4 regions of the Glaciibacter psychrotolerans genome follow, and region 4 is predicted to be linked to each of the others. Evidence: predicted binding sites of a transcription regulator. Region 4 holds the regulator's gene; each other region holds the start of a gene.

Region 1 (4,177 bases), 3.2 Mb from region 4:
CCCTCAGGTCAAGCGGTGCAGAAAGAACCACGACTGCGGCCACTCGTGACCCCTCGGTGAGCGATCCGGTTCCGCGTGCGCCGAGCAGAGCCGCGAGGTTGCCGCCGGCTGAACCGCCGAAAGCGCCGATGCGCTCGGGGTCGATGTTGAATCGTTCAGCATTCGCCGGTTCCCGGAGCCAGCTGACCGCACGGCTCACGTCGTCGATCGCGGCCGGGAACGGGTCTGCGGGGGCGAGGCGGTAGTTCACCGACACGGCGACGAACCCCTCGGAGGCCAACCACACGCACACCTGACGCCAGTCGCTATTGGCCTTGTCGCCGCGAGACCAGCTCCCGCCATGAATCGAGACGACGGCGGGTCGCAGAGCGGGGAGTGCGGCGTCGTTGTCAGTGTCGTGCACGCCGTCCGTTCCGGGCGTGTTTTGCACGCCGTCCGTGCCGGGCGGCAGGCAGACGTCGAGGGCCAGGGGCGTGCCATCCGGCTCAGTGATGCCAGGCGCAAAAGCAATATTGGGCACGACGGTGATCTTGCGTGGCGGCGAGAAAGTACGGATGCCCACGAACTCTGGTGTCACGCGTTCACTCACCGTCGGGGAAGAACTGTCGCTCAGCCAATCGGCCGGTTCGGCCTGAAATCCAGAAAGTAGGGCCGTGCTGGCAAGAGCAAGACTGATCGCGCCGATGATCGCCAGAGGCCGGATGCGGCGAAAGCCGTATCCAACAGATCGACGTCGAGAAGACACATTCGCTCCAGGGTTCGCAACAGTGCGGGTGAATCGAGGATAGGGGGCGGGGGGCTGCGTGGCGAATCGGTCCCGATGCTGCACTGTTGTGGTCAACGCGAGGCGGATTCCCCTCCCGCCGATCGACCCCCCTCCGTTGATCGACCCCCTCCCGTTGATCGACCCCCTCCCGTTGATCGAGCCCCCTCCCGTTGATCGACCCCCCTCCCGTTGATCGAGCCTGTCGAGATCCCGTGAGCCCACCTCGAGACGCGGCGCGTGGTCTCGACACGCTCGACCGACGCTTCGGCGATCGAGTCCGCACGCTTCCGTTGATCGAGCTCGTCGAGATCCCGTAAGCCCACCTCGAGACGCGGCGCGTGGTCTCGACACGCTCGACCGACGGTTCGGTGATCGACCTGCACCCCTCTCGTCGCTCGACCCCCTCTCGTCGCTCGACCCCCTCCCGTTGATCGACCCCCTCCCGCTGATCGAGCTCGTCGAGATCCCGTGAGCCAACCTCGAGACGCGGCGCGAGGTCTCGACAAGGTCGACCGACGCTTCGGCGACCGACCCGCACCCCTCTCGTCGCTCGGTCCCTTCCGCTCATCGAGCGTGTCGAGATCCCGTCAGCCAACCTCGAAACTGGGGGACCGAGGTCTCGACAAGCTCGACCCACGGTCGGCAGTTGACTTCGCACCCTTCCGTTGATCGAGCCCACACCGTTGATCGAGCCCGCCCCGCTGATCGAGCCTGTCGAGATCCTGTGAGCCACCCTCGAGGCCTTGGCCGGGATCTCGACCGGCTACTAGTTCTCGATCCCTCCACAGATATAGCTTCGAGAAGTTATGCACCAATACTGAGAAAAGCTCGTAATTATGTTCGTTCTTTGGGAGAATAGAGCTATGTCAATCACCTCCCCACCCCCCGTCTCCGCCCCGGAGCCGACACCCGCCTCGGGTGCGTCGGCACCGACCGCGGCCATGGTGCTGGCGGCGGTCGAACAGGCCCGCTCTTCTCTGGCGGTTCTCGGCACCGTCAGCCCCGAGGCGTTCACTGACGACGACCTACTCGGTGTGCTCGGTGCGTTCGAAGGCGTCGGCCGGCTCGTCGATGCCGGCCGGGTGGTTGTGGCGGCGACGGTCGAGGAACGCTCCGGCCGGTGGCTTGGCCGTGACTCCCTGGCGGCGAAGCGGGGCTGCACGAGTGGCATCGACCTGATCACCCGGGTCACCCGCATTTCCGGCCGTGAAGCGAAACGCCGTAGCGCGCTCGGTCTGCGAATGCGGGACACGCAGCACGTCGGCACGATCATCCCCGCACTGTTCCCCACGGTCGGTGCCGCGGTCGCTTCGGGCTTGCTGGGGGTGGATGCGGCGGAGGTGATCATGTCCGGTCTGGCCGAGATCTCCCCGCGTGTTGCCCCCGATGATCTTGCGGCTGCGGAACGCGCGTTGGTGTCTGCGGCGACGGGCACGATCACGGCCGAGAATGAGGGTGAGCCGGGCGCGGGCTTCGCATTCTCGGCGGACTCGATGCGGGTGCAGATGTTGCAGTGGCAGGCGGCGCTGGACCCCGACGGGGTGGCACCGAATGAGGTCGAGGGTGAGGCGACGAGCACGATCAGTTTCGGCCGCTTCAAAGACGGAATCTACCCGGTGCGGGGCGGGGTGACTCCCGATCTGTACGGAATCATGAACCTCACCTTCGACGCGTTCATTGCCGCCCGCAAAACCCCCGCGTTCCCCACCGCCGCCGAACAAGCCCGCGACCAGGCCCGCGACCAGGCACGCGACGACCAAGCCGAGCTCGATTCTCACGACGGTCACGACGGTCACGACGGTCCCGACGGACACGACGTATACGACGAGCACCTCCACGACCATGACCATGACGACCACGGCCAGGGTGCAGCCTCAGCTGAGGTGCCTCTTCCCGGGTCGGCCGGGCATGAGTTCGATGACGTCGACACCCGCACGGCCGGTGAGAAGCGGGCCGATATTCTGCGCGGCATGTTCACCCAGCTGGCCCAGGCCGATAACACTCCCAGCATTGGTGGTGCACCGCCGACCGTGGTGGTGCATGTGAACGTGAACGATATTGAAGCCGGGCGCGGTGTCGGCTGGATCGACGGCGTCGACGCCCCCATCTCGCTTCGCACGGTGGATCAGATGATGTGTGCCGGAGGCACCCAAACGGTTCTGTTCGGTCAGAACGGTGAGGTTCTCACCCTGACCGATCCGCAACGACTGTTCAACCGTGCCCAACGCCGGGCGATCCTCGCCCGCGACGGCGGCTGCGGCGTTCCCGGCTGCGACGCCCCCACACAGTGGCTCGAGTTTCATCACGTGATCCCCTGGAGCAAAGGCGGCGTCACCGAGGTCGACAATGGTGTGGCGCTGTGTTGGCGACATCATCACACCATCGAAACCTCCGGCTGGGAGATCCTCATGGTCAACGGTCGGCCCCGCGTGAAGGCCCCGGCCTGGATCGATCCGAGCCGCACCTGGCGTGACGCCAACCGCCACCGCACCGACACCCACCGCCGCGACTGACATTCGCATAGCGATCCACGGTGATTTCTCAGGCAGCATCCGGTAGCGTAGACAAGTCGGCTCTTGACACCGCGCGTTATTGTGTGTGCGGATGGGTTTGTAAGTCAGGTGGGCCGGTTTACCAGTAATCCGCTGGTGATAATCACTGTATGTGAAACGGTCCCGGCCATTGACTGCCCGGGTTCTCAGGTTGCGCCGTATCTCGGCGTCGTTTGCCATGTACTCAACACAACCCAGAAACACCGCTATGGCTCAGAATAAGAAGCCGGCCGCTGGCCGCGCCCCCAAGAATTTCGATCCGAACTACACAGGTGGTCCCCGCAAGGGTGGACCCAAGACGGGCAGCAAGAGCCCCGGTCACCGCGGATTCCGTGCTGACGAGGGTGCGCCCAAGAAGCAGCGTTGGAACGCCGACGAGCGTGCCGCTCGTTCGACCAGTCGCCCCGCCGGCGATCGCCCGGCCTACGGCAATGACCGCTCAGAGCGCCCCGCATCCGGTGGCCGCACCGAGCGTCCCTCGTATAACGACCGTGCCCCGCGTACCGATCGTCCCGCGTACAACAACGACCGTCCGGCACGCGGCGAGCGTCCCTCGTATGGCGACCGGCCGGCCCGAACCGACCGCCCGTCCTACGGCAGCGACCGGCCCTCCTACGGTGACCGTCCGGCCCGTGGTGAGCGTCCCGCGTACAACAACGACCGTCCGTCGTACGGTGACCGTGCCCCGCGCACTGACCGTCCGGCTTACAACAATGACCGTCCGGCCCGTGGTGAGCGTCCCGCGTACAACAACGACCGTCCGTCGTACGGTGACCGTGCCCCGCGCACTGACCGTCCGGCTTACAACAATGACCGTCCGGCTCGCACCAGTAGTGACCGTCCGTCGTACGGTGACCGT
Region 2 (4,177 bases), 290 kb from region 4:
GTCGGACCGTGGGGCTCGGTGTTCATCGGCGTCGGACTCATCGCCGCTGTTCTGGGTGCCTACCTGGCCTGGACGCTGATGGCCGCAGAGGTACTGTTCGTTGCAGCGAAAGCGAACGATATGCCGCAGTTCCTGCGCCGATCGAATGCAGCGGATGTGCCTGTTCCGGCGCTGCTGATGACCGCGATCATGGGACAGGCCATCTTGATCTTTTCGTATTTCTCGAAGGATGCGTTGAACTTCGCCCTCGACCTCACCAGCGCACTCGTGCTGGTTCCCTTTCTGCTCGCCGCGGCCTACGGTCTGAAAGTTGCACTTACTCGAGACACATATCTGGAGCAGCCACGCGGGTGGACGCGGGAGCTCATCATCGCGCTGCTCGCCACCATATACACTGCCTTTCTGCTCTATTCAGCGGGACTCAAATTCGTGCTCGTCGCCTTTCTGATCTATGCCCCGGGAACCGTGTTCTTCGTGATGGCGCGCCGCGAGCAGGGACGAAAACTGTTCTCGGGTCGAGAACTCGTCATTCTGACCGTGTCGCTGCTCGGGGCGCTCGTGGGCATCGTGGCGTTGGCAGTGGGCTGGATCGTGCTTTAGCCCGGGACGGAACGTGCAACCCAGGTGATACACCAGTTCGTTGCACCAGTGTGTTCGTGCAGTGTGTTCGTGCAGGGCGTCGGGTCGGCGGGTTAGAACGGTGGATCGACGGGTAGCGGTGCCGGTCGTGAACCTGGTCGTGGGCCCGGTCGTGGGCCCGGGAGTCGATCCGGGAGTGGGGGTGCCGGGGTGGTGCGGCTGCGGTAGCCGGTGGGGGTGTTGATGGTGACGGAGCCGTCGGGTTCTTTTGTGAATCTGAGTGTGGAGTGTGTTTTCAGGCGGTGGTCGGGGCCGCAGAGGGGGAGCAGGTTGGCGAGGTTGGTGGGGCCGGTGTCGCGGGCCCATTCTCTGACGTGGTCGATGTCGGCGGTGACGGCGAGGCGGGTGCAGCCGTCGCAGGCGCAGGTGCCGTAGATTACCGCGGGTAGGTCGCGTTGGGCTTTGCTGGGTCGGTAGCGGGTGCGGTCGAAGTTGAGGATCTCGCCGGTGATCGGGTCGGTGCCGACCCGGCGAAATGCGGGGGCGTTGGTGAAGAGTTGCGCGGTGGTGACGGGGTCGATGGGGCCGTAGCCCTGCAGCACGGCCGGCTGGTCGCTTGTGCCGAGCAGGCCGAGGATGGGCACGAGCAGCAGGGGGCGCACTTTTGCGGCGGTGGGGGTGCCGTCGCCGGCCAGCCAGGCCACGAGCAGGTCGGCGCGGATCTGGTCGCGGGAGCGGCGGCGACAGCGTGCGGCGGCATCCTGTTCGGCTGTCGCGATGAGGTCTTGGGTCTCTGCGGGGCTCAGGCCGGCGTGTCGGGCGGTGCGGCGGGCGGTGGCGCGGGCGGTTGCGATGGCTTTTCTGCGGGCGGTGGTTTCGTTGTGGGCGATGCGTTTGGCTGTGGCGTTCAGGCGGGCGCTGATGCGTGTCGCGTCGACGCCGCTGATGTTCGCGTTCAGCCAGGCCATGCCGTTGGGGACCGGTTCGACGCTGACACGGCGTTCGGCGAGGTCGTGGGCATGGCGGTGTGCGGCGGGTTCGGCGCGGAGGCGTTCGGCGAGGGTGCGGGCCTTTTGTCGGAACGCGCCGGGTGTCAGCGTGGGGCCGACCCCGGCCAGTTCGGTGTCGAACACGCCGATCTGGGCGGGGTCGGTGATGCTGGTGAGAAAGTGCACCGCGGCGCTGGCCTGCGCGTAACCGATCGTGCCGTCCTGGAACAGGGCCCAGAGCTGGGGCAACGACTGGGTGAGCACGTGGCCTTCGTGGGCGCGGGTGCGCACCACGTCGGAGGAGAGATGCAGGTGCAACGCCGCATCCGCTGCCGCCGAACGCACGGCCAGGTCGAGGGCGTCGGGTTGGCGAAGCCCGGACGCGGTGAGGGAGATGCTCGGGTTCTGCCGGGCCACCTCGATCACCCGGGTCAGGGCGGCGAGGTGCGCGGCCATCGCCCGGTTCGCCTGCCGCACGGCGACTCCCGCATCAGCGATCGCCTGCCCGACCACATCGATGGCCGCAGCCGTGACAGGCGCCGGCGCGCCCATGATCGCGGTCAGGGAGGAAACCAGCTCCCGTGGAGCCGAACCGACACCGAAACCAGCACCAGCACCAAGGTCGGACTCGAACGTTGCAGCCACCTCGGAGACCCATGCCTCACGTCCTTCGGCGCCGAGCACACTCGGCGGGTCGAAGGTCGGTTCTGGTGGGATTGCGAACATGTCGTCCATGCATCCATTTTAGAACAAATCTTCTAGAGATTCTAGAGTTTAACTCAATTTCCGCTCCCCGTAATAAGAATAATGTTCGAGTCGACAGGTGGGAGATTCTGGGGCGGGTGAAGTTGCCGTGAAGATCCTCAGGCGGCCTGGTCATCGATGCAGTCTGTGCAAATATTGGGTGTCTGCATTGTGCGGACGGATGCTGAGTGAAAGTTTCACACCTATGACAAAAACAGTCCTGCATGCCCAGTCGATCAGCAAATCTTATGGCAAAGGGCCCACCCGGTTCGACGCGCTGCGCGGCATCTCGCTCGAGGTGCACGCGGGTGAGTCAATTGCCATCGTCGGCAAAAGTGGTTCGGGCAAATCCACCCTGATGCACCTGCTCGCTCTCCTTGACGATCCCGACACAGGCACATTGCTCGTCGACGGAGTCGATGCGAAGACGTTGAAGACGAAGGAACTCAACCGGTTGCGCAACCAGGACTTCGGTTTTGTCTTTCAGCAGTTCTTTCTTACGCCCAACGCGAGCGTGCTCGACAATGTGACGCTTCCGCTCACCATCGCGGGTGTGGCACCGAAAGAGCGCAAAGCTCGCGGCATGGCCGCACTTGAACAGCTCGAACTTGCCGACAAGGCGAAAAACAAGGCCACGAACCTGTCGGGCGGACAGAAGCAACGCGCCGTCATCGCCCGCGCACTCGTCAACAACCCCACCGTGATTTTCGCCGACGAGCCAACCGGAAACCTGGACTCGGCCACCGGCGCCGTGGTCGAGGACATCCTCTTCGATCTTAACAAAGAGCAGGGCATCACTCTCATCATCGTGACCCACGACCGTGAACTGGCCGCACGCTGTGACCGACAGATCTTTATGCGCGATGGGCTCGAAGAGACCAGCGCCGGACCGGAAGTGGCCTCCGCATGAAATCCATTGACATCATCAAGGCCGCTGTGGCGAACACGTTCCGCAGCCGTCTTCGCACCACGCTCACCGTTATCGCGATCGTGATTGGTGCCTTCACACTGACAATCACGAGTGCGATCGGCACCGGCGTCTCCAACTACATCAACGCGCAGGTCGCTTCAATCGGCTCCACCGACGTCTTCACGATCTCACCGGCCGTCGACACGACCCCGAGCGTCGACGCCGGTCCGAAGAAGTATGAGCCGGATGCGGCGAAGGCGACGGGCGGATTTGGTGGGCCGGGGCGTTCCACCGCGGTGCTCACCCAGAAGGACATCGACACCATTGGCACAGTCAGCGGCATCATGAGTGTCGAACCGTTGCTGATCGTCTCGCCTGATTACATCCAGTACGGCAACAACGGCAAGTTTGTGTTGACGGTGAGTCCGTCCGGCACCATCACCAAGGCGGACCTGGTCACAGGAAAGCAGCTCGACAACAACAGCAACGACAATCAGATATTGCTGCCGACGCCCTACCTGGCCAGCCTTGGCCTCGGCACCGCGAAGGACGCTGTGGGGGCAACGGTTACGATCGGTGTCACAAGCTATGAGGGAGTGCAAAGCACGGTTGAGGCCACCGTGGCCGGGGTTCAGAACGAGACCCTGCTCGGGAGTAGTGCCGCGTTGAACCAACACCTCACGACTGCGATCAGCGAGGTGCAGCGGGAGGGCACCCCGGCCTCGGTTGTGCGGGGCTACGCGGTGGCGACGGCTCAGTTCGATGCGAACCTGAGCACCGCGCAGGTCAAGGCGCTGCAAGCGACCTTGAAGGACAAAGGTTACAGTGCGCTCACCGTGGCCGATCAGCTCGGCTCATTCGAGAGTGTGATCAACGGAATCATCGGTGTGCTGAACGCCTTCGCCGTGATTGCCCTGATCGCTGCCGGGTTCGGCATTATCAATACCCTGCTGAT
Region 3 (4,177 bases), 3.1 Mb from region 4:
GCCTGCCTCGTGCAGGGCGGTCGTCAGGCCGGCCTCACCGATCACGAACGCGCTGCCGCCGGGGATCTGGGAGCGCAGAAAGTCGGCCGTTGCGAGGGCGGAGGTCCAGATGCGGTCTTCTGGAACGTTCAAGCCCGAATCGCGCAGGCGCGCACTCAGATCGCGCGGAGTGAAAATCGAGTTGTTCGTGAGAACCAAAAACGGGGTGCCGGTGTCGGTCCACTGCTGGAGCAGCGCTGCTGCTCCGGGCAGGGCGGCGTTTTCATGCACGAGCACGCCATCCATGTCAGTAAGCCAGCATTCGATCTCGTCGCGACGTGCCATGAGCATCCTTCCGTCGTCTCCAGCCTAGGGCGAATCCGGAGTGCAGTCGTCACCCTGTCGGGCCCCGCCGTCTCGAACGAGGAGGCGACGCGATGAGGGGCGCTAGGCAGTGACCCAGATCGAGGCCAGGGCCTCCGCCGTCAACCTAACCGTCAAGCCGGGTCCCACCCGGATTCCGCCATCCACCCGCTCAATCGGCGAGTCGATGCCGACCTCGTGGCCCGCCAGCAGGCGAAGCACCGCCGGATCTCTGTCACTGATACGCACAATCGAACCGGTGTGGCCGAGAGGGGCCGTGGCGAGCACCACCCCGCGAACGGATGCGACGCTGCCGTCCACCGCCGGAATGGCATCGCCGTGCGGATCGTGGGTGGGGGAGCCCAGCCGAGCATCGATGGCTGCCAGGAGGCGGTCAGAGATCGAATGCTCGAGAATCTCGGCCTCGTCGTGCACTTCATCCCAGTCGTAACCCATTTCCTGCACAAGCCAGGTCTCGATCAGTCGATGCCGACGCACCACGGCCGTGGCGCGCAGCGAACCGGCGTCCGTCAGCGTCAGTGGGCCGTAGGGCACATGCGTGATCTGTCCCGCAGCGGCCAGCTTCTTCACCATTTCGGTGACGGATGACGGAGCCACACCCAGTCGCGCGGCCAGCGCAGACGGGGTGATCGGGTTGGGTTGCCATTCGGTGTGCGCGTAAATGGTCTTAAGGTAGTCTTCGGCGGCGGGAGTGGTGTGCTTCATGGCTTCTCCAGGCTAGCCCCGCCCGTTACGCAAACACGAGCACGAGCAGCACGATGTTGAGTGTCACGAGCAGCACGGCGCAGAGCGCTCCGATCACGGTGGTGAACCAGCGGTTGCGAAACACGCCGAGCAGCCCGCGCTGGGCCGTCAGCCAGACCAGTGGAATCAGGGCGAACGGAATTCCGAACGACAGCACGACCTGGCTCAGCACGAGTGCCTGCGTGGGGTCAAAGCCGACGCCCAGAATGAACAGGGCGGGGATGAGCGAGATGCTGCGTCGCAGCAGCAGCGACATCCGCAGGTTGAGCAGACCGTGCATGATTTCGGCGCCTGCATAGGCGCCGACCGACGTCGACGCCAGCCCGGATGCGAGCAGCCCGACGGCGAATATCGTCGCGATCACAGGCCCCAGCGAGTCGTAGAGCGCGCGATAGGCGCCCTCGAGCGTGTCGGTTCCCTGCACACCTTGCAGAGCGGATGCGGCCAGCAGCAACAGCACCACGTTGACCGTGCCGGCGATCGTGAGGGCCAGGGTCACGTCCCATTTCGTGGCCCAGAGCAGCCGACGGGTGTCGGATGGTGCCCGCAGCTCCGGGAACCGGTCGCGGGCCAGCGCGGAGTGGGCATAGATGGCGTGCGGCATGATCGTCGCGCCGAGAATCGACGCCGCGAGCAGCACCGAGTCACTGCCGCTGAAGCGTGGAACGAGTCCACCCAGCACTCCGGCGGCATCCGGCGGCGCGAAAAAGATTCCCACGGTAAATCCCACGGTGATGATCACGAGAAGCGCGATGATGACGCCCTCGAACGACCGCGGCCCGCGGCGGTTCTGTACCGAGAGCACGATCATCGAGACCACGCCGGTGATCACACCGCCGAGCAGAAGCGGCACGTTGAACAGCAGGTTGAGCGCGACCGCCCCACCGATGATCTCGGCGAGGTCGGTGGCCATCGCCACGAGTTCGGCCTGAACCCAGTACAGGCGGCGAGCGAGCGGCCGGGTGAGCCGTGCGCCCAGAATTTCGGGCAGGCTCTTACCCGTCACGATTCCGAGCTTCGCCGAGAGGTATTGCACCAGCCAGGCCATCACGTTTCCGGCAACGACCACCCAGAGCAGAAGATAACCGTAGCTGGCGCCGGCCGACATGTTGCTGGCGACATTGCCCGGGTCGAGGTAGGCGATACCGGCGACGAGCGCCGGGCCCAGCAGCCAGAGCAGGCGAACTGGTGTGGGACGACCGGCGCGGGCGGCGCGGCACGCTGCATCGTCACCGGGCGCACTCCGCTCTGCAGTGGTGTCGTCGGACGTTGCGTCGGACGACGAGAGTGGCACGGGATCCGCCGTCATCGGTTTTTTAGGCACACCGAAATACTAGACGATATTTAGGTGCCCCGAAAGATCTCAACGAGCGCGGGGTTCCGATCGCCGAAGGCTTGGCGCAGCGACCCGGCCGGGCCGGGTGGGGAAGAATCGTCGGCGCAATTCTCGAACAAAGAATCTAATTTCGCCCGCCTAATCATGAGAGATACTCTTGTTGTCGTCGAATGCTTGTTCTAAAATGGATGCATGGACGACATGTTCGTAATCCCGCCAGAACCGACCTTCGACCCGCCGAGTGTCCTCGGCCTCAAAGGGCATGCGGCGTGGGCTCCCGTCACTGGCACTGGCACTGGTGCTGGTGCTGGTGCTGGTGCTGGTGCTGGTTCGGCTCCACGGGAGCTGGTTTCCTCCCTGACCGCGATCATGGGCGCGCCGGCGCCTGTCACGGCTGTGGCCATCGATGTGGTCGGGCAGGCGATCGCTGATGCGGGAGTCGCCGTGCGGCAGGCGAACCGGGCGATGGCCGCGCACCTCGCCGCCCTGACCCGGGTGATCGAGGTGGCCCGGCAGAACCCGAGCATCTCCCTCACCGCGTCCGGGCTTCGCCAACCCGACGCCCTCGACCTGGCCGTGCGTTCGGCGGCAGTGGATGCGGCGTTGCACCTGCATCTCTCCTCCGACGTGGTGCGCACCCGCGCCCACGAAGGCCACGTGCTCACCCAGTCGTTGCCCCAGCTCTGGGCCCTGTTCCAGGACGGCACACTCGGTTACGCGCAGGCCAGCGCCGCGGTGCACTTTCTCACTAGCATCACCGACCCCGCCCAGGTCGGCGTGTTCGACACCGAACTGGCCGGGGTCGGCCCCACGCTGACACCCGGCGCGTTCCGACAGAAGGCCCGCACCCTCGCCGAATGCCTCCGCGCCGAACCTGCCGCACACCGCCACGCCCACGACCTCGCCGAACGCCGTGTCAGCGTCGAACCGGTCCCCAACGGCATGGCCTGGCTGAACGCGAACATCAGCGGCGTCGACGCGACACGCATCAGCGCCCGCCTGAACGCCACAGCCAAACGCATCGCCCACAACGAAACCACCGCCCGCAGAAAAGCCATCGCAACCGCCCGCGCCACCGCCCGCCGCACCGCCCGACACGCCGGCCTGAGCCCCGCAGAGACCCAAGACCTCATCGCGACAGCCGAACAGGATGCCGCCGCACGCTGTCGCCGCCGCTCCCGCGACCAGATCCGCGCCGACCTGCTCGTGGCCTGGCTGGCCGGAGACGGCACCCCCACCGCCGCGAAAGTGCGCCCCCTGCTGCTCGTGCCCATCCTCGGCCTGCTCGGCACAAGCGACCAGCCGGCCGTGCTGCAGGGCTACGGCCCCATCGACCCCGTCACCACCGCGCAACTCTTCACCAACGCCCCCGCATTTCGCCGGGTCGGCACCGACCCGATCACCGGCGAGATCCTCAACTTCGACCGCACCCGCTACCGACCCAGCAAAGCCCAACGCGACCTACTCGCAGTGATCTATGGCACCTGCGCCTGCGACGGCTGCACCCGCCTCGCCGTCACCGCCGACATCGACCACGTCAGAGAATGGGCCCGCGACACCGGCCCCACCAACCTCGCCAACCTGCTCCCCCTCTGCGGCCCCGACCACCGCCTGAAAACACACTCCACACTCAGATTCACAAAAGAACCCGACGGCTCCGTCACCATCAACACCCCCACCGGCTACCGCAGCCGCACCACCCCGGCACCCCCACTCCCGGATCGACTCCCGGGC
Region 4 (4,177 bases):
GCGCTAGCCTATTCCGCTCGGCTGACGGTCGGAGCACCGAGCCGCGAGATGGCGGCCAGAAAGGCTGTCGTCTCGGCTTCGGTTCCAGCACTCACGCGCAGGTGATTCGGTATTCCGATATCGCGAATCAGGACTCCCTCCGCGAGGAGCGCCGTGAACGTCGCACCTGGATCTTCGACGCCGCCGAACAGCACGAAGTTGCTGCCGGTCCGGTACGGCCGGTACCCCAGGTCACGCAATTCCGTCACGATACGGTCGCGCTGAACCCGGATGTCGTCGACCATCGCCAGCATCTCGGCCGTGTGATCAAGGGCGGCCGTTGCTGCGGCCTGGGTGAGCGCGGAGAGGTGGTAGGGCAACCGCACCAAACGAAGGGCATCGGTCACCGCAGGATCGGCGGCCAGATAGCCCACCCGCGCGCCCGCAAAGGCGAAGGCTTTACTCATGGTGCGGGAGACCACAAGCCGTTCGCGCCCGGGGAGCAGACTGAGCGCCGTTGGCGCCTCCGCCCCGCCGAATTCCGCGTAGGCCTCGTCGACGACGACAATTCCGTCGGTCGCGTCGTAGACCGCCGCGATCGTCTCGAGCGCGAGCGGTGTGCCGGTGGGGTTGTTGGGCGAGCAGAGAAAGACAAGGTCGGGCTGCGTCTTCGCCACCCAGGCGGCCGCGGTGTCGGCCGACAACTCGTAGTCGGCGTCGCGTTCGCCGGCCACCCACCGGGTGTCTGTTCCCGACGCCAAAATGGAGTACATCGAATAGGTCGGGTCGAAACCGAGAAGGGTGCGGCCCGGGCCACCGAACGCCTGCAGAACCTGCTGCAAGACCTCATTGGAGCCGTTCGCTGCCCAGATGTTCTCGGCTGTCAGTCCGTGACCGAGATAATTTGCCAAGCTCTCGCGCAGTTCGGTGAACTCGCGGTCGGGATACCGATTGACCGTGAGTACCGCTCGTGCCAACGATGCGACGATGTGGTGCGCCACAGCCTCGGGAATGGGGTGAGTGTTCTCGTTCACGTTGAGGGCCACCGGAACGTGAAGCTGCGGTGCGCCATAGGGAACGAGTCCACGCAGATTGTCGCGCAGGGGAAGGTCATTGAGGCTGGTCACCCGTGCAATGGTACCGGGCAGTTCTGAGTTGCAAACGAGTACGACTCATTGGTGCTGGCACGTCCGGCTACCTCCCGCACCCTTCCGCCGGCCGCGTTCGCGTGCCCGGCGGGATGTACTAGTCGGACGCGGGAAGCGCGAGGCGCTGCCCCGGGACCACGTCGGCCGAGTCGAGCTGGTTCAGGGCAACGATCTCGGCGATCACGTCGCGCGGATCGTCGTGCGGTGCCAGACGCTCGGCCAGCTGCCACAGCGACTGGCCTGCCGTGATTGTGACGTAGGAGAACGTGTGAGTTTTCGTGCCGGCCCCCGAGGCGAGCGCCGCGCCGCCGTTCAGCGCTGCGGCAAGAACCACGGCGACCAGCGGCGCCGCCGCGAGTGTGCTGAAGACGAGGCGACCGCGCCGGGTCAGACGCAGCCGGGTGGTGCCAATGGATCCGTGCGGAGCAGTGGTGCTCATGGTGAACCTCCTGGTAAGTACGCATCCGACTCTCGGCCGGGAGAGCCGGATGCGAATCTTTGTTCCGAATATATATTCGATTCTTCGAACAATCAACCTTGTTTACGGATATTTTCGAAAAATCGGCCGCAACACACTCGAATAAGTGTTTGTTTTCGGGGCGGACGGGGTTACAGTTTTGTTGACGGCTCGAACACAACCAGATACCACCGACATTCCCGAGAAACAGCCCCGGCTGAGACTCTCGAATTCGACAGGGCGACAGCCGGTCCAACGGCAGATTCATCGGCGCGAGGAGCATTGAGATGGCGAAAGAAAGCAGCAATACGCGCGACAAGGGCGGCACCCGACGTCGCAAGAGCTTGAGCGAGAAACAGCTCGCGATTCTCGACGTGATCCAGCGATCCGTGAGCCGCCAGGGCTATCCGCCAAGCATGCGCGAGATTGGCGACGCGGTTGGCCTTGCATCCCTGTCGAGCGTCACCCACCAGCTCAACCAGCTTGAACTCAGCGGCTACCTGCGGCGGGACCCCAACCGCCCCCGGGCTCTCGAGATCCTCATTGAACTGCCCCAATCGGGCGACGACACATCGGGTGCGCCCGGCGACTCGGACATCCTGGGTGGATCGATCCAGATCGGAGATGCCGCGATGGTTCCGCTCGTTGGCCGCATTGCCGCCGGCGTCCCCATCACGGCAGACCAGCAGATCGACGAGATTTTCCCCCTCCCCCGCCAGCTGGTGGGCAAGGGCGACCTGTTCATGCTCAAGGTCGTCGGTGAATCAATGATCGATGCCGCAATCTGCGATGGCGACTGGGTTGTCGTGCGTCAGCAGAAGACGGCCGAGAATGGCGAGATCGTCGCTGCAATGCTCGACAACGAGGCCACTGTCAAGGTGTTCCGTCAGCGCGATGGCCACACCTGGTTGCTCCCCCGCAACACGAACTTCGAGCCCATCATGGGCGACCACGCAGAGATTCTCGGCAAGATCGTCGCGGTACTGCGCTCGGTCTAGCTCGCCTCGACTGCCGCGCCTTTTTCCGCGAGTCTGCAGGGGTTGGTTGCCCCACTGACCGAGGCACCAACTCCCGCAGACTCGCGGTGCTTAACCGGCGACTCGCGCGCGCACCTGCCGTGTCGCCGCAAGCACATTGGTGAGCGATTCGACGGTTTCGGCGTAGCCGCGCGTCTTCAGCCCGCAGTCCGGATTCACCCAGAGCTGACGCTCGGGAAGCGCTGTGAGGGCTCGTTCGAGCAGATCGACCACCTCGGCCACGCTGGGAATACGCGGAGAATGGATGTCGTAGACGCCCGGACCGATCCCGTGATCGAAGCCGCTCGTGCCGAGATCGGCCACGACCGCCATCCGTGAGCGTGCCGCCTCGATGCTGGTCACATCGGCGTCCAGGTTGCGGATGGCATCGATGACGACACCGAACTCCGAATAGCACAGATGGGTGTGGATCTGGGTGGCGGCCGAGACGCCCGCCGTCGCCAGACGGAACGCTCCCACTGACCAGTCGAGGTAGGCGGCCTGATTCGCCCGCTTGAGCGGAAGAAGTTCCCGGAGCGCCGGTTCGTCGACCTGGACAATCTGAATTCCTGCGGCCTCTAGGTCGGCGATCTCATCGCGCAACGCCAGCGCGACCTGCCGCGCCGTGTCGCCGAGTGGCTGGTCTTCTCGCACGAACGACCACGCCAGAATCGTCACCGGTCCGGTCAGCATGCCCTTGACTGGCTTAGCCGTGAGGCTCTGAGCGTAGCTCGCCCAATCGACGCTGATCGGAGCCGACCTCGACACGTCACCCCACAGAATCGAGGGGCGAGTACACCGAGATCCGTACGACTGCACCCAGCCGTTGGCCGTGGTCGCAAAGCCCTCGAGGTTTTCAGCGAAATACTGCACCATGTCGTTGCGTTCCGGCTCTCCGTGCACAAGCACGTCGAGCCCGATCTGTTCCTGTAGGGCGATCACCCGTGCGATCTCGGCACGCATCAGACCGCGATAGTCCTCGGCTGAGAGCGTTCCACGCAGGTGCTGGGCGCGCGCTCGACGGATGTCGGTGGTCTGCGGGAACGAACCGATTGTGGTGGTCGGCAGTGCAGGAAGTCCGAGTGCAGCATCCTGTGCCTCAACACGGTGCTCGTAAGACCCGCGTGTGAAGTCGGTTCCGGTCAGCGCCGCCGCGCGCGCACGCACGCTGCTGTCGCGCACACCCGGTGCATCCTGGCGAGACTGTAGCGCTGCAGCGGCGGCGGCCAGGTCCGGTGAAATTGCAGCCTTGCCGTCAGCCAGACCCCGCACAAGAGTCGTCACCTGAGCAACCTTCTGGTCGGCAAAGGCCAACCAACTGAGGAGGCCGTCTCCCAACGCCGGTTCGTCGTCGATGGAGTGGGGAAGGTGCAGCAGGGAGGTCGAGGTCGACACCGCGAGATGCGCAACCTGGGCCGCGATTGCCTGCGCCGTGTCGAATGCGGCGTTGAGGTCGCCGCGCCACACATTGTGGCCATCGATCACGCCCGCCACCAGTGTCTTCGTACCGAGTCCCGAGAGATCAAACGGCGTTTGGCCCCGCACCAGGTCAAGCCCGACGGCCTCGATCGGCGCGT

What was found. Region 4 encodes LexA, which represses DNA repair genes until DNA is damaged. Its sites were predicted from a motif close to TCGAACANNTGTTCGA; they were not measured.
Region 1: the regulator LexA is predicted to act here: its motif matches at 1,595-1,610, upstream of HNR05_RS15720 (HNH endonuclease signature motif containing protein).
Region 2: the regulator LexA is predicted to act here: its motif matches at 2,314-2,329, upstream of HNR05_RS02310 (DUF222 domain-containing protein).
Region 3: the regulator LexA is predicted to act here: its motif matches at 2,610-2,625, upstream of HNR05_RS15040 (DUF222 domain-containing protein).

What each region holds. Positions count from the first base shown of each region.
Region 1 covers NZ_JACCFM010000001.1:3,460,163-3,464,339, forward strand. The annotation lists gene HNR05_RS15715 (alpha/beta hydrolase fold domain-containing protein) at 1-745, opposite strand, end outside; gene HNR05_RS15720 (HNH endonuclease signature motif containing protein) at 1,630-3,279, shown strand; gene HNR05_RS15725 (DEAD/DEAH box helicase) at 3,527-4,177, shown strand, end outside.
Region 2 covers NZ_JACCFM010000001.1:516,447-520,623, forward strand. The annotation lists gene HNR05_RS02305 (basic amino acid/polyamine antiporter) at 1-600, shown strand, start outside; gene HNR05_RS02310 (DUF222 domain-containing protein) at 693-2,303, opposite strand; gene HNR05_RS02315 (ABC transporter ATP-binding protein) at 2,518-3,222, shown strand; gene HNR05_RS02320 (ABC transporter permease) at 3,219-4,177, shown strand, end outside.
Region 3 covers NZ_JACCFM010000001.1:3,297,125-3,301,301, forward strand. The annotation lists gene HNR05_RS15025 (HAD-IIA family hydrolase) at 1-324, opposite strand, end outside; gene HNR05_RS15030 (metal-dependent transcriptional regulator) at 427-1,068, opposite strand; gene HNR05_RS15035 (Nramp family divalent metal transporter) at 1,094-2,431, opposite strand; gene HNR05_RS15040 (DUF222 domain-containing protein) at 2,636-4,177, shown strand, end outside.
Region 4 covers NZ_JACCFM010000001.1:227,036-231,212, reverse strand. The annotation lists gene HNR05_RS01085 (histidinol-phosphate transaminase) at 9-1,106, opposite strand; gene HNR05_RS01080 (LysM peptidoglycan-binding domain-containing protein) at 1,225-1,566, opposite strand; gene lexA (transcriptional repressor LexA) at 1,872-2,582, shown strand; gene metE (5-methyltetrahydropteroyltriglutamate--homocysteine S-methyltransferase) at 2,673-4,177, opposite strand, start outside.